2 linked regions of the Thiosocius teredinicola genome follow. The protein of the gene in region 2 interacts with the protein of the main gene of each other region in a pairwise test. Links are inferred from orthologs where the notes say so. Each region holds a gene or a part of one and is shown on either strand. Other genes may lie near its edges.

Region 1 (3,498 bases), 2.6 Mb from region 2 along the record:
TCAAAGAGAAGTTCAAGCACCCGGCAACGCGCACCTTCCAGGCGATCCGCATCTTCATCAACCGCGAGCTCGAAGACCTGCAAGTCTGCCTGCGTGATTCGTTGAACGTGTTGGCCCGCGGGGCACGCCTTGTCGTCATCAGTTTCCATTCGCTGGAAGACCGCATCGTCAAGCGCTTCATGCGTGATCAGGCCAAGGGGCCGAAGTTGCCCAAGGGCCTGCCGGTAACCCATGTCGAGACCCAGGGTGCGCTGCGCCTGGTCGGCAAATCACAACGTGCATCCGAGGCCGAGATCGAAAACAACCCGCGTGCACGCAGCGCGGTGCTGCGTATCGCAGAGGTGCCGGCATGACGCGTGGGCAGTTGTTCATGGTCAGTTTCCTGGGTGTCGCAGTCGTGCTCAGTGGCATCGGCGTGGTGTATGCCAAGTACGAGTCGCGCGCGATGTTTGTCGAATTGCAGGATCTGCGCGCCGAGCGCGACCAAGTCGACATGGAGTGGGGCCGTCTGCAGCTCGAACTGGCGACCCGTGGTGCGCTCGGTCGGGTGATGTCGATCGCGCACGAGCGTTTGGAGATGCGCGTGCCCCCGGCAGAACAGATTGTGGTGGTGAAGTAGATGGCCGCAAAAAGGGACAAGCGGGCGCGCCAGGCGCGACGCCAGGAAAAGGCGCTGCCGAGTTACGCCGGGCGGCGCTACACGGTACTCGGTATCTTCGTTTTGGCCGGTGCTGCGCTGATCTGGCGCGCCGTCGACCAACAGATTCTCGAAAAAGATTTTCTGCAATCGGAAGGTGCAGACCGCTACATCGCGCGCGTCGACGTGCCGGCCCATCGGGGTCTGATCACCGATCGTCGCGGCGATGTGCTCGCCCTGAGCACGCCGGTCGATTCGATCGCCGCCAACCCGCGCGTGCTGGGCAGCGATACCCGGCAGTTGGTTGTGCTCGCCAAGGCATTGCGGATCGACCCTGAAGGTCTGCGGGCGCGCCTGGCGCGTTACAGCCAACGTCACTTTGTCTACCTCAAGCGGCGTATGCCGCCGGCCGAGGCCGCGCATGTTCTGCAGGTCGCCAAGGCGAACGATATCAACGGTGTGCACGTAGAGCGCGAATACAAGCGCTACTACCCGGCAGGCGAGGTGTTTGCACATGTGCTGGGCTTCACCGACGTCGATGATTTCGGCCAGGAAGGCCTCGAACTGGCATTCGACCCGGATCTGCGTGGTGAGCCAGGTGCCAAGCGTGTGATGCGCGATGGTCGTCGCCAGGTAGTGGACGACATCGAAAACATCAAGAGCCCGCGCGCCGGCAACCATCTGGCCCTGAGCATCGATCAGCGACTGCAATTCATCGCGTATCGCGAGCTCAAGACGGCGGTCAAACGCAATCGCGCCAAGTCCGGTTCGGCGGTGCTGCTCGATGCACAGACCGGTGAGATCCTGGCATTGGTGAACCAGCCGTCATTCAATCCCAACGGCGACCGCTCGAACCGTGCCGGTCGTCTGCGCAACCGCGCCTTGACCGACGTGTTCGAGCCGGGCTCGACGATGAAGCCTTTTACCGTCGCCGCAGCGCTCGACAAAGGCACTATTCACGCCGACTCGATGATCGATACCGCGCCGGGTTACTACTATCTGGGCCGTTCGCAGGTCAAGGATTCGAAGAATCTGGGCATGATCGACGTTGCGACCGTGCTGCGCCGGTCGAGCAACGTGGGTGCCAGCCGGATCGCGCTTGGCTTGGAAAAACGCGACCTGTGGCGAGTGATGCAACAGCTCGGTTTCGGTAGCCAGGTCGGTACCGGTTTCCCGGGAGAGGTCGCCGGCCAGTTGAGCGACTACCAACGCTGGGCGCAGATCGACCAGGCGACCTTGTCGTTTGGGTACGGCATTTCGGTGACCACGCTGCAACTGGCTCAGGCTTACGGCGCGCTGGCTAACGACGGGGTGCTGATGCCGGCGACCTTGCTCAAGCGCGATGCGCCGGTAAAGGGGCGTCGCGTGTTCAATGCGCAGAACACCCGCCACATCCGACGGATGCTCGAATCGGTGGTCGGCGACGAAGGTACCGCGCCGCAGGCGGCAGTGCCCGGATATCGCGTCGCCGGCAAGACCGGTACGGTCAAAAAGTTCGGGCCCAACGGTTACAGCGATGCGCGTTACCTGTCGTTGTTCGCCGGTATGGCGCCGGCTGAAAAACCGCGTTTCGTCATGGCGGTAATGATCAATGAACCACAGGCCGGCAAGTACTACGGCGGCAGTGTGGCTGGACCGGTGTTCTCGGCGGTGATGGCCGAAGCGCTGCGCCTGTTGAACGTAACGCCCGACGTGGCGATCGATCCTGCGCTGCGTGTCGCGCACAGTGGTGAGAATCGATGATGGCGCAACGTCCGGATCACAAAAGCATTCTGCTCGCCGATCTGTTGCCAGGATTGTCCGGAATGGATTGGGCGCGCCACCAGGTGGTCAACTCGCTGACGCTGGACAGTCGCGAAGTGGAAGAGAAGGGGCTTTGGCTGGCTTTGCAGGGCACCCGTGGGCACGCACTCGATTATTTCGAAGAGGCACGCAAGCGCGGTGCGGTTGCAGTGATCGCCGAGCCAAGCGACAAATGGAACCGTGATCGAATCGCGCGTCTGTCGGCCGATGTGCCGGTGGTGACCTTGCCGGGCCTGCGTCGCCAGGCCGGTGAAATCGCGGCGCGTTTCTTCGGTCAGGCAGCGCATGCGATGCGCATCGTTGGTGTGACCGGCACCAACGGTAAGACCACAGTCACGCATTTTCTCGCGCAGGCGCTGTCGACCAAGGTGCCGACCGCCGTGCTTGGAACCGTCGGCAATGGTTTTCCCGGCGCTCTCGAGCCCGCTTCGCATACCACGCTGGATGCCGTCTCTCTGCATGCCATGTTGGGACGGCTCTTCGGGCGCGGCGCTCGCGCGGTGGCGATGGAGGTGTCGTCGCATGCCTTGCATCAGCATCGCGTTGCCGGTGTGCCGTTTCATACCGCGGTGTTCACCAACCTAAGTCGTGACCACCAGGACTACCACCCCAGCATGCAGGACTATGCCGACGCCAAGGCGCGCTTGTTCCGCAGCGCCGGTCTGAGCATGGCCGTGATCAATGTCGACGATCCGGTCGGTGCAAACCTCGCAGCCGACGTTCGCAAGCGGGTGTTCACGATCGCGGTGGGCAGTTCATCGAAGGTTACGCGCCTGGGCGATCGTTTCGTTTATCTGCGCAATGTCGAGGCGCGTGCCGATGGCTTGGTGGTGGACTTTGCCTCGAGCTGGGGTGCCGGCGAGTTGAAGACCCGTCTGCTCGGCCACTTCAATGCCGAGAATCTGGCGCTGACGTTGGCCGTGCTGTTGGCGTGGGACATGCCGTTGAGCACCGCGGTTGCCGCGCTGGAAGCGGTCGAGCCGGTCGATGGGCGCATGCGGGTGTTTCTGGCGCCGAACCGTCCACGGGTCGTCGTCGACTATGCGCATACACCGGCC
Region 2 (7,557 bases):
CTTACGGTACCTACATTCCGGCCAAGGCATGGCTTGCCCAAGGCCTGTTGGAATCCGCGTGGGAGCGACGCCTGGCCGGTGAGGCATCGCCCAAACCCTGGCCGTGGGCCGACACCGTGCCACTGGCGCGACTCACCCAGCCGCGCCTGGGTATCGAGCAGGTGGTGTTGTCCGGTTCGAGCGGCCGGGTGCTGGCGTTTGGTCCGGGTCACATCCATGACTCGGCCCGGCCCGGGCAGGCGGGCAACGTGGTGCTCAGCGGTCACCGCGATACCCATTTTCGCTGGCTGAAAGAGCTGCGCGACGGCGACGAACTCGAACTACAGATCAGCGACGGTCGTGCGCGTCGTTATCAGGTCATACAGCGCGCCGTGTACCACGAGGACGAGGTCGGCCTGACCGATCCCCTGGATGGCGATCAGTTGCGCCTGGTCACCTGCTATCCGTTCGAAGGCGTTGATAGCGGCACACAGCAACGTTACGTGGTTACTGCGCGCCCTATAGTGCTTTAGCGGTTTTGTCGGGGTCGGGGCGGGCGACGGCGAAGCGGCTGTGACGGATCGAACGGCGTTGCTTGATTGCATACATCGCAGTGTCGGCGGCGTCGAAGACATCGGCAGGCGTAGCGTAGACGTCGGCATCGATATAGGCGGCGCCGATACTGAACTGACAACTGTCGACAGACGGTGTCGAGTTTTCCATCAGTTGGTGATCGTAGTCATGAATCAGCGCCGTCAGCCATTCTTCCAACGCCTCGGGCAGCATATTGGTCAGGATCAGCGCGAATTCATCACCGCCCAGGCGTGCGACGATATCGGTCGCACGGATACGCGAGCGCAGGTAAGCCGCGGTATTGCGCAGCACACGGTCGCCGCTGTGGTGACCGAACTCGTCGTTGATGTGCTTGAAATCGTTGAGGTCGATGATCACCAGGATCGACGGCCGTTGGCGGCGCGATTGTTCATGCAGGTGGGCCAGCATCAGGTCGAAGTAGCGTCGATTGAATACGCCGGTAAGCGGGTCGGAAAGCGATTGGTGGCGCAGTTCGTCGCGCTGCGTCTGGATCTTCAGCGCCAGGTGCTGGATGTCGCTGAGCAGGATCTGCGTTTCCTTGATCGAGGTGTTGCTGTCGGAATACTGGTAGCGCCCCGCGAGCACGTCGGCCAGCGTCGAATGCACGCGCGACATATCGGATTTGAAGCGCCACAAGGTGCGCCGCACCAGGTAGATGATGACGACGGCAGCCAACGTGAGAATGGCGATATCGGTGGCCAGCATCTCGGTGATATACGAACGCGATTCGACGCCCGGCCGGCGCAGCACCAGCTGCCATTCGGTCTCCGGAATAGTGGCCGAGTAGACCGCGGGTTCCTGAAAGCCGGCAGTCGCACCGGTGACCAGGCGGGCCGAGCCGGCGGCATCGCGCAGTTCGAACTGGTCGCCGTCGCGCGTCATGTTCTTCAGCAGGTCCTCGATCACGCTGAGACGGAAGCTGACGAACAACGATCCCGCGGTCTCGCCGGATGGCGATACGATCGTGGTCAGCAGATCGAAATGCTCCAGGCCGGCAACGTCGGTATGCAATAGTGGGTACCCGATATGTTCGCCGTGCGACAGCTTGCGCATGTCATTTTGGCAGGCGTCGCCGATGCGTTGGGCAAGCGGGTCGCCGAACACGACGCCGTGTTGCGACACCAACGCGGTGCCGAGGGAACCGGGCAGAACTCGTGCGACGTTCAGCGACCAATCGGTCATATCCTGGCTTTCGCCGAACTCGAGCAGGTTGCCGACTTCGGGATTGTTGGCCATCAGGTGCAGAATGCCCTGGTAGAACTGAACCTGGTTGCGTACCGCGATTGCGGCATTGCGCACAGTATCGAGTGCTTCGGCTTCCTGCCTTGTTTCGAGCGTTTGGTAGTTGGACTGCAAGACGTAGAGGCCGGTGCCGGTAGTGATCACAGTGACCGTGATCAGCAGCGCGATCAATAAGCCGGCGAGCTTGGCAATCGATATCTGCACGAACTGGAATCCTATCCATTCAATCCATGATGACAAGAGTATCGTCGAAGCTTGGCAAAACCTTAAGGGGTGGAAGGGAAACGTTTTTGCGATACAGCTCCTTCGCTTGGCGCCTCAAGTACGCGAAGATACGCGCGCCGCAAGGACGACCGGTCCCGAAACGCGCCGACAGAAGAGTTGAGTAGAAGCATTCATGGCAGCGAAAAAAAAGAAAGCGAGCACTCGTCGCCGAGGCAAACGCAAGACAACGACAAAAAAACCGAGAATCTGGTGGCGGGTACTGCTCGGGCTGGTGGTCTTCGGTGCGCTGGTGATCGGCGGCTACAGCGTCTATCTCAGCAAGACGGTGCGGGTGAAGTTCGACGGCAAACGTTGGGCGGAACCGGCACAGATTTTTGCGCGTCCACTCGACCTCTACGTCGGTGCCAGCGTATCGCCGGCCCAATTGAAGGCCGAGCTGCAGTTTCTCGGTTATCGCGCGGTTTCCAAGGTCAGCGGACCGGCGCAGTGGTCGCAGAAGGGTAACCGCTTCACGATCCATACCCGCGATTTCCATTTCTGGGACGGCGATGAGCAGGGGCGGACGATTGTCGTCGACACCTCACGCGCCGGCATCACCCGGATGCGCGGGCAGGGGAGCGACAATCTCGACCTGGTGCGACTCGAACCGGCGTTGGTCGGCAGCATCTATCCGGCGCACAACGAAGACCGTGTCCTGGTCAAGCGCAGCGACCTGCCAGATCACCTGATCTGGGGGCTGTTGGCGGTCGAAGATCGCCGCTTCTACGATCATGCCGGCGTTGACCTGCGCGGTATCGCGCGCGCCATGATCGCCAACATTCGCGCCGGTCGAACCGTGCAGGGCGGCAGCACGCTGACCCAGCAATTGGTCAAGAATTTCATCCTGACCTCGGAGCGTTCGCTGTGGCGTAAGTTCAACGAGGCCTTGATGGCCCTGATCGTCGACGCACGCTACGACAAGGACGAGATTCTCGAGGCCTACGCCAATGAGATCTTCCTCGGCCAGGAGGGCGATCGCGCGATCCACGGCTTCGGCCTCGGTGCGCATTTCTACTTCAACCGGCCGCTGCGCGAACTGCGCCTGCATGAAACGGCGTTGCTGGTGGGCTTGGTGCGTGGTGCGTCTTACTACAACCCGCGCAAGCACCCGCAGCGGGCATTGGAACGTCGCAACCTGGTGATCACGCAGATCCTTGAACAGGGCTTTATCGATCAGGCGACCGCCGACGCGGCGCGCAAGCAGCCGCTGGGTGTGACCAAACGTGGCTCGGCCAACGATTACCGTGTGCCGGCCTTCGTCGATCTGGTGCGTCGCCAATTGCGCCGCGACTACCGCGAGGAAGACCTCACATCGGAAGGGCTGCGCATCTTCACCACGCTCGATCCCTGGGTACAGCAACAGGCGGTCAAGGCACTACGCAAGCGTTTGGCGCAGATCGAGAAGGCGCGTGGTATCGAAGCCGGCAGTCTGCAGGGTGCGTTGGTGGTGTCGTCGGCCCAGGATGGCGAGATCCAGGCGCTGGTGGGCGACCGCGATGCCGGCTACAGCGGTTTCAATCGTGCCCTCGATGCGGTGCGTCCGATCGGCTCGCTGGTCAAACCGGCGGTCTATCTCACGGCGCTGTCGCAACCCTCGCGCTACACGCTCAGTTCGCTGATCGACGACCAGCCGGTCGACATCACGCTACGCGGTGGTCAGCGCTGGCAACCGAAAAACTACGACCGCCAGGTCTATGGCGAGGTACCGTTGCACGAGGCGTTGGCGCGCTCGCTCAACCTGGCGACGGTCAATCTCGGTCTTGAGATGGGGCTGCCACCGATCATCTCCACGCTGCATGCGCTCGGTGTGAATCGCGACATCCCGCCTTATCCCTCATTGCTGCTCGGCTCGGTTTCGCTGTCGCCGCTCGAAGTGACCCAGGTCTACCAGACGATCGCCGCCGGGGGCTTCCGCTCACCGCTCAAATCGATCCGCGCGGTACTCGATGCACGTCAGCAACCCCTGCAGCGTTATCCGCTGACCGTGAGTCAGGCGGCCGATCCGGCGGCGGTGTTTCTGTTGACGCGTAACCTGGTCGAGGTGACCGAGGCCGGCACCGCCGCTGCACTGCCGCGGTATCTTTCCGGCGGTCTGCAGGTTGCCGGCAAGACCGGCACGACGAACGATCTGCGCGATAGCTGGTTCGCCGGCTTTTCGGCCGACCGCGTGGCGGTTGCCTGGGTCGGTCGCGACGACAATGCATCCACCGGTCTGACTGGGGCGAGCGGTGCCCTGCCGGTCTGGGCCGACCTGATGGCCAACATCGACAATGCCTCGCTGCAACTCGTGTTGCCGCCCGGGGTTGAATATCATTGGGTCGATCAATACGGTCGTCTGGCCGCGGAAACCTGCGAAGGTGCGGTGGCGTTCCCGTACATTTCCGGTTCCGAGCCGACGGAAACCGCGGAATGCGTCGAACAACGCGGTTTAGGGGGTTTCCTTCAAAACCTGTTCCAGTAATCTCGGCGCTCAGTAATTAGCCAGGTGGAAAGAGTTCATGCTTGAGTTTGTGGGTGATCGCTGGCGCACCGCCGTGCGCGGCATCGTGCTGGTCGGATTGACCATGGTTCTGGCGGCCTGTGGCGGTTATACCCGTACCGACCGCCCGGCCGATGTCGAAACGCGTAGCGAAACACCGCCGCCGACCGACGGCCGCCCGCAGATCGCGGCGTACAAGCCGCCGGCACAGCCTAAATTCGCCAAACCCGCACCGAAACGGGCCGTCGAGGTGCTGATGCGGCGTTCGAGCGATCAGCAGCGCGCCGGTGATCTCGACGGCGCCACCGTCAGCCTTGAAAGGGCATTGCGTATCTCGCCCGACGATGCGGCGCTGTGGAACCGCCTCGCCGAGGTTCGCATGGCCCAGCAGCGCCACGCGCTGGTCGTCCAGCTTGCTGCCAAATCGAATGCACTGGCGAGTGCCAACGATCGCGATCTGCGTCGCCGCAACTGGTTGCTGATTGCCGGTGCCAAGCGCGCCATGGGCGACGCCTCCGGGGCGCGGTATGCTGAGAACCAGGCAGCCGCATCACGCTGAACTAAACGGAGCCCGCACGCCATGGCCGATATCCAGCTTTCATCCGAACTACTCGACGACATCCAACAGGCGGTGTTGAAACAAGACCCGGACGCCGACGCCGGGGTTGTCATGCAATACCTGGTCGCCGTGACCGGCTACATACTTGCCAACCAACGCTCGATGCCGCCGGCCGACCGCGAAGCCTTTCTCGACGAGCTGTGCGGCTTTGCCCGTCATGTGCACGACGATGTTTCCAAGCCCGCCGCGCAGCCGGCCGCACCACCGGCAGGCCAGGCATTCGGCTACTGGGAACCGCCGAAGAGCTGAGTGCGGCGGCTGGACCTCACCGCGTTGGTCGCGGTGAATTTCCCTGTCGCACTGAAGTCTTACGCCGCTTCGGTATAGAATCTCGGTACTAGACCGAGAGTGATGCCCGTTTGAGCAATCCCTACGCCGCCGACAAACTGATTGCGCAAGCCCGCCAGCTGGCGGCCGAATATCGCCGGACGATGGGTAAACCGCTGCCCGGCATCAGCAATGAGATCGCCGAACACGACGCCGCCCGCCTGTTGAACCTCGAGCCGTCGTCGAATGCCGAGGCCGGCTGGGACGCCGTCGATCCGCAGAGCGGTGCACGCATCCAGATCAAGAGCCGCACCATCTTCGACGAGAGCAAGAGCGGACAACGCATCGGCCAGCTCAAGATGAACCAGCAATGGGACGCGGTGGTGCTGGTGTTGATGGACGAAGACTACGAGCCCTACGAGATCTACCAGGCCTCGCGTGATGACCTGGCCGAGTTCGTGGATGCGTCCAGCAGCAGCCGGCAGAAGCGCGGCGCCATGTCGGTGGCGCGCTTCAAGGTGATCGGCGAACTCGTCTGGGACAAGGTCAACGGTCGCCAGGACGGCGTGTGGGACAACCAGACCGGCTGATTGCCGCGTTTTCTGTATAGCGAATGGATATCGATGATGTACTCGGCCCCGAAGGGCTGTTGGCGCGCACCGTTGAGGGTTTCGCCTATCGTCAGCAGCAGCTCGAGATGGCCAACACGGTCGCCGAGGCGTTGGAGCAGGGCGGCCAACTGATCGCCGAGGCCGGCACCGGTACCGGCAAAACCTTCGCCTACCTTGTACCGGCGTTGCTGTCCGGGCAGAAGGTCATCATCTCCACCGGTACCCGCAACCTGCAGGACCAACTCTTTCTGCGCGATCTGCCCCGCCTGCGCGATGCCATGGCCAGCCCCGCCAAGGTCGCCCTACTGAAGGGCCGCGCCAACTATCTGTGCGTGCATCGCATGGAGACCAATCTGCAGGACAGCCGCGGCCACACGCCCGAGGGTCTGCGTTGGTTGCTGCAGGTGCGCGACTGGGCGGGCACGACCCAACGCGGCGATATCAGCGAGCTTGCCGATATTCCCGAAGATGCCAGCATCTGGCCGCTGGTGACCTCGACCACCGACAACTGCCTGGGCCAGGAGTGTGCGGCGTGGAGCAAGTGTCACCTGGTCGAGGCGCGTCGGCGCGCGCAGGAGGCCGACGTGGTGGTCGTCAATCATCACCTGCTGTGCGCCGATTTCGCGATCAAGGACGACGGTTTCGGCGAGCTGTTGCCCGGTGCCGATGCCTTCATCATCGATGAAGCGCACCAGCTGCCCGAGGTCGCGAGCAATTTTTTCGGCACTACCGTGAGTACGCGCCAGATCGTCGACCTGACGCGCGATACCCAGGCCGAGTATCACCGTGAGGCGGGCGATCTGCCGAAGATCCTCGAACAGACCGATGCCACCGCCAAGGCCGCGCGTGATCTGCGCCTGGCTTTCGGCCAGTCGCTGCGACGCGGTGCCTGGAACGAGGTTGAGGCAGACGATGGGGTGATGCATGCGATCGACCACTGCCGCACGCAGCTCGATACGCTCAAACAGATGCTCGAAGCGATCCAGGGGCGCGGCAAGGGGCTGGACGCCTGCATGGCGCGTTGCGAGACGTTATCGCTCGAGCTGCAGCAACTGGTTGAACCGTCTGAGGGCAGCGAAGACATCCGCTGGTTCGAGACGCACACCCAAAGCGTGCGCCTGAACAGCACACCGTTGGACATCGCCGACGTGTTCGGTCAACAGATGCAGCGTCACCCGGCGGCCTGGGTGTTTACCTCGGCAACGCTGGCTGTCGGCGAGAGTTTCGAACACTTTCAGCGCCAGCTCGGCGTGTTCGACGCGACCACCCGCAAGTGGGACAGCCCCTTCGACTACCAGAACCAAGCCTTGTGGTTCGTGCCGCGCGGCATGCCGCAGCCGAACGAACCCGGCTACACCGCCGCGGTTGTCGATCTTGTCGTGCCGATCGTGCAGGCCAGTCGTGGACGCGCGTTTCTGTTGTTCACCAGTCATCGTGCGTTGCGTGAAGCGGCGAACCTGCTGGCCGATGAGGTCGATTTTCCGCTGCTGGTGCAGGGCAGT

The links.
Region 1: the proteins of mrcB (region 2) and B1781_RS18225 interact in binary tests that used the Escherichia coli proteins (3 or more experiments, as listed by UniProt). The link is inferred for Thiosocius teredinicola from one-to-one orthologs.

Annotation. Positions count from the first base shown.
Region 1 is NZ_CP019936.1:3,844,470-3,847,967, reverse strand. The notes cover bases 1-2,999. They hold B1781_RS18225 (peptidoglycan D,D-transpeptidase FtsI family protein), read left to right. Parts: upstream 1-619; coding sequence 620-2,380; downstream 2,381-2,999. Other genes in these bases: B1781_RS18220 (UDP-N-acetylmuramoyl-L-alanyl-D-glutamate--2,6-diaminopimelate ligase), read left to right, coding at 2,377-2,999; ftsL (cell division protein FtsL), read left to right, coding at 350-619; rsmH (16S rRNA (cytosine(1402)-N(4))-methyltransferase RsmH), read left to right, coding at 1-353. Outside these bases: more of B1781_RS18220, read left to right, coding at 3,000-3,498. UniProt on the Escherichia coli protein: Essential cell division protein that catalyzes cross-linking of the peptidoglycan cell wall at the division septum. Required for localization of FtsN.
Region 2 is NZ_CP019936.1:1,246,274-1,253,830, forward strand. Bases 1,872-4,876 are described here. They hold mrcB (penicillin-binding protein 1B), read left to right. Parts: upstream 1,872-2,212; coding sequence 2,213-4,540; downstream 4,541-4,876. Other genes in these bases: B1781_RS06105 (GGDEF domain-containing protein), read right to left, coding at 1,872-2,019; B1781_RS06115 (tetratricopeptide repeat protein), read left to right, coding at 4,578-4,876. Also shown: B1781_RS06100 (class GN sortase), read left to right, coding at 1-512; more of B1781_RS06105, read right to left, coding at 499-1,871; more of B1781_RS06115, read left to right, coding at 4,877-5,117; B1781_RS06120 (hypothetical protein), read left to right, coding at 5,139-5,426; B1781_RS06125 (hypothetical protein), read left to right, coding at 5,537-6,034; B1781_RS06130 (ATP-dependent DNA helicase), read left to right, coding at 6,058-7,557. UniProt on the Escherichia coli protein: Cell wall formation. Synthesis of cross-linked peptidoglycan from the lipid intermediates.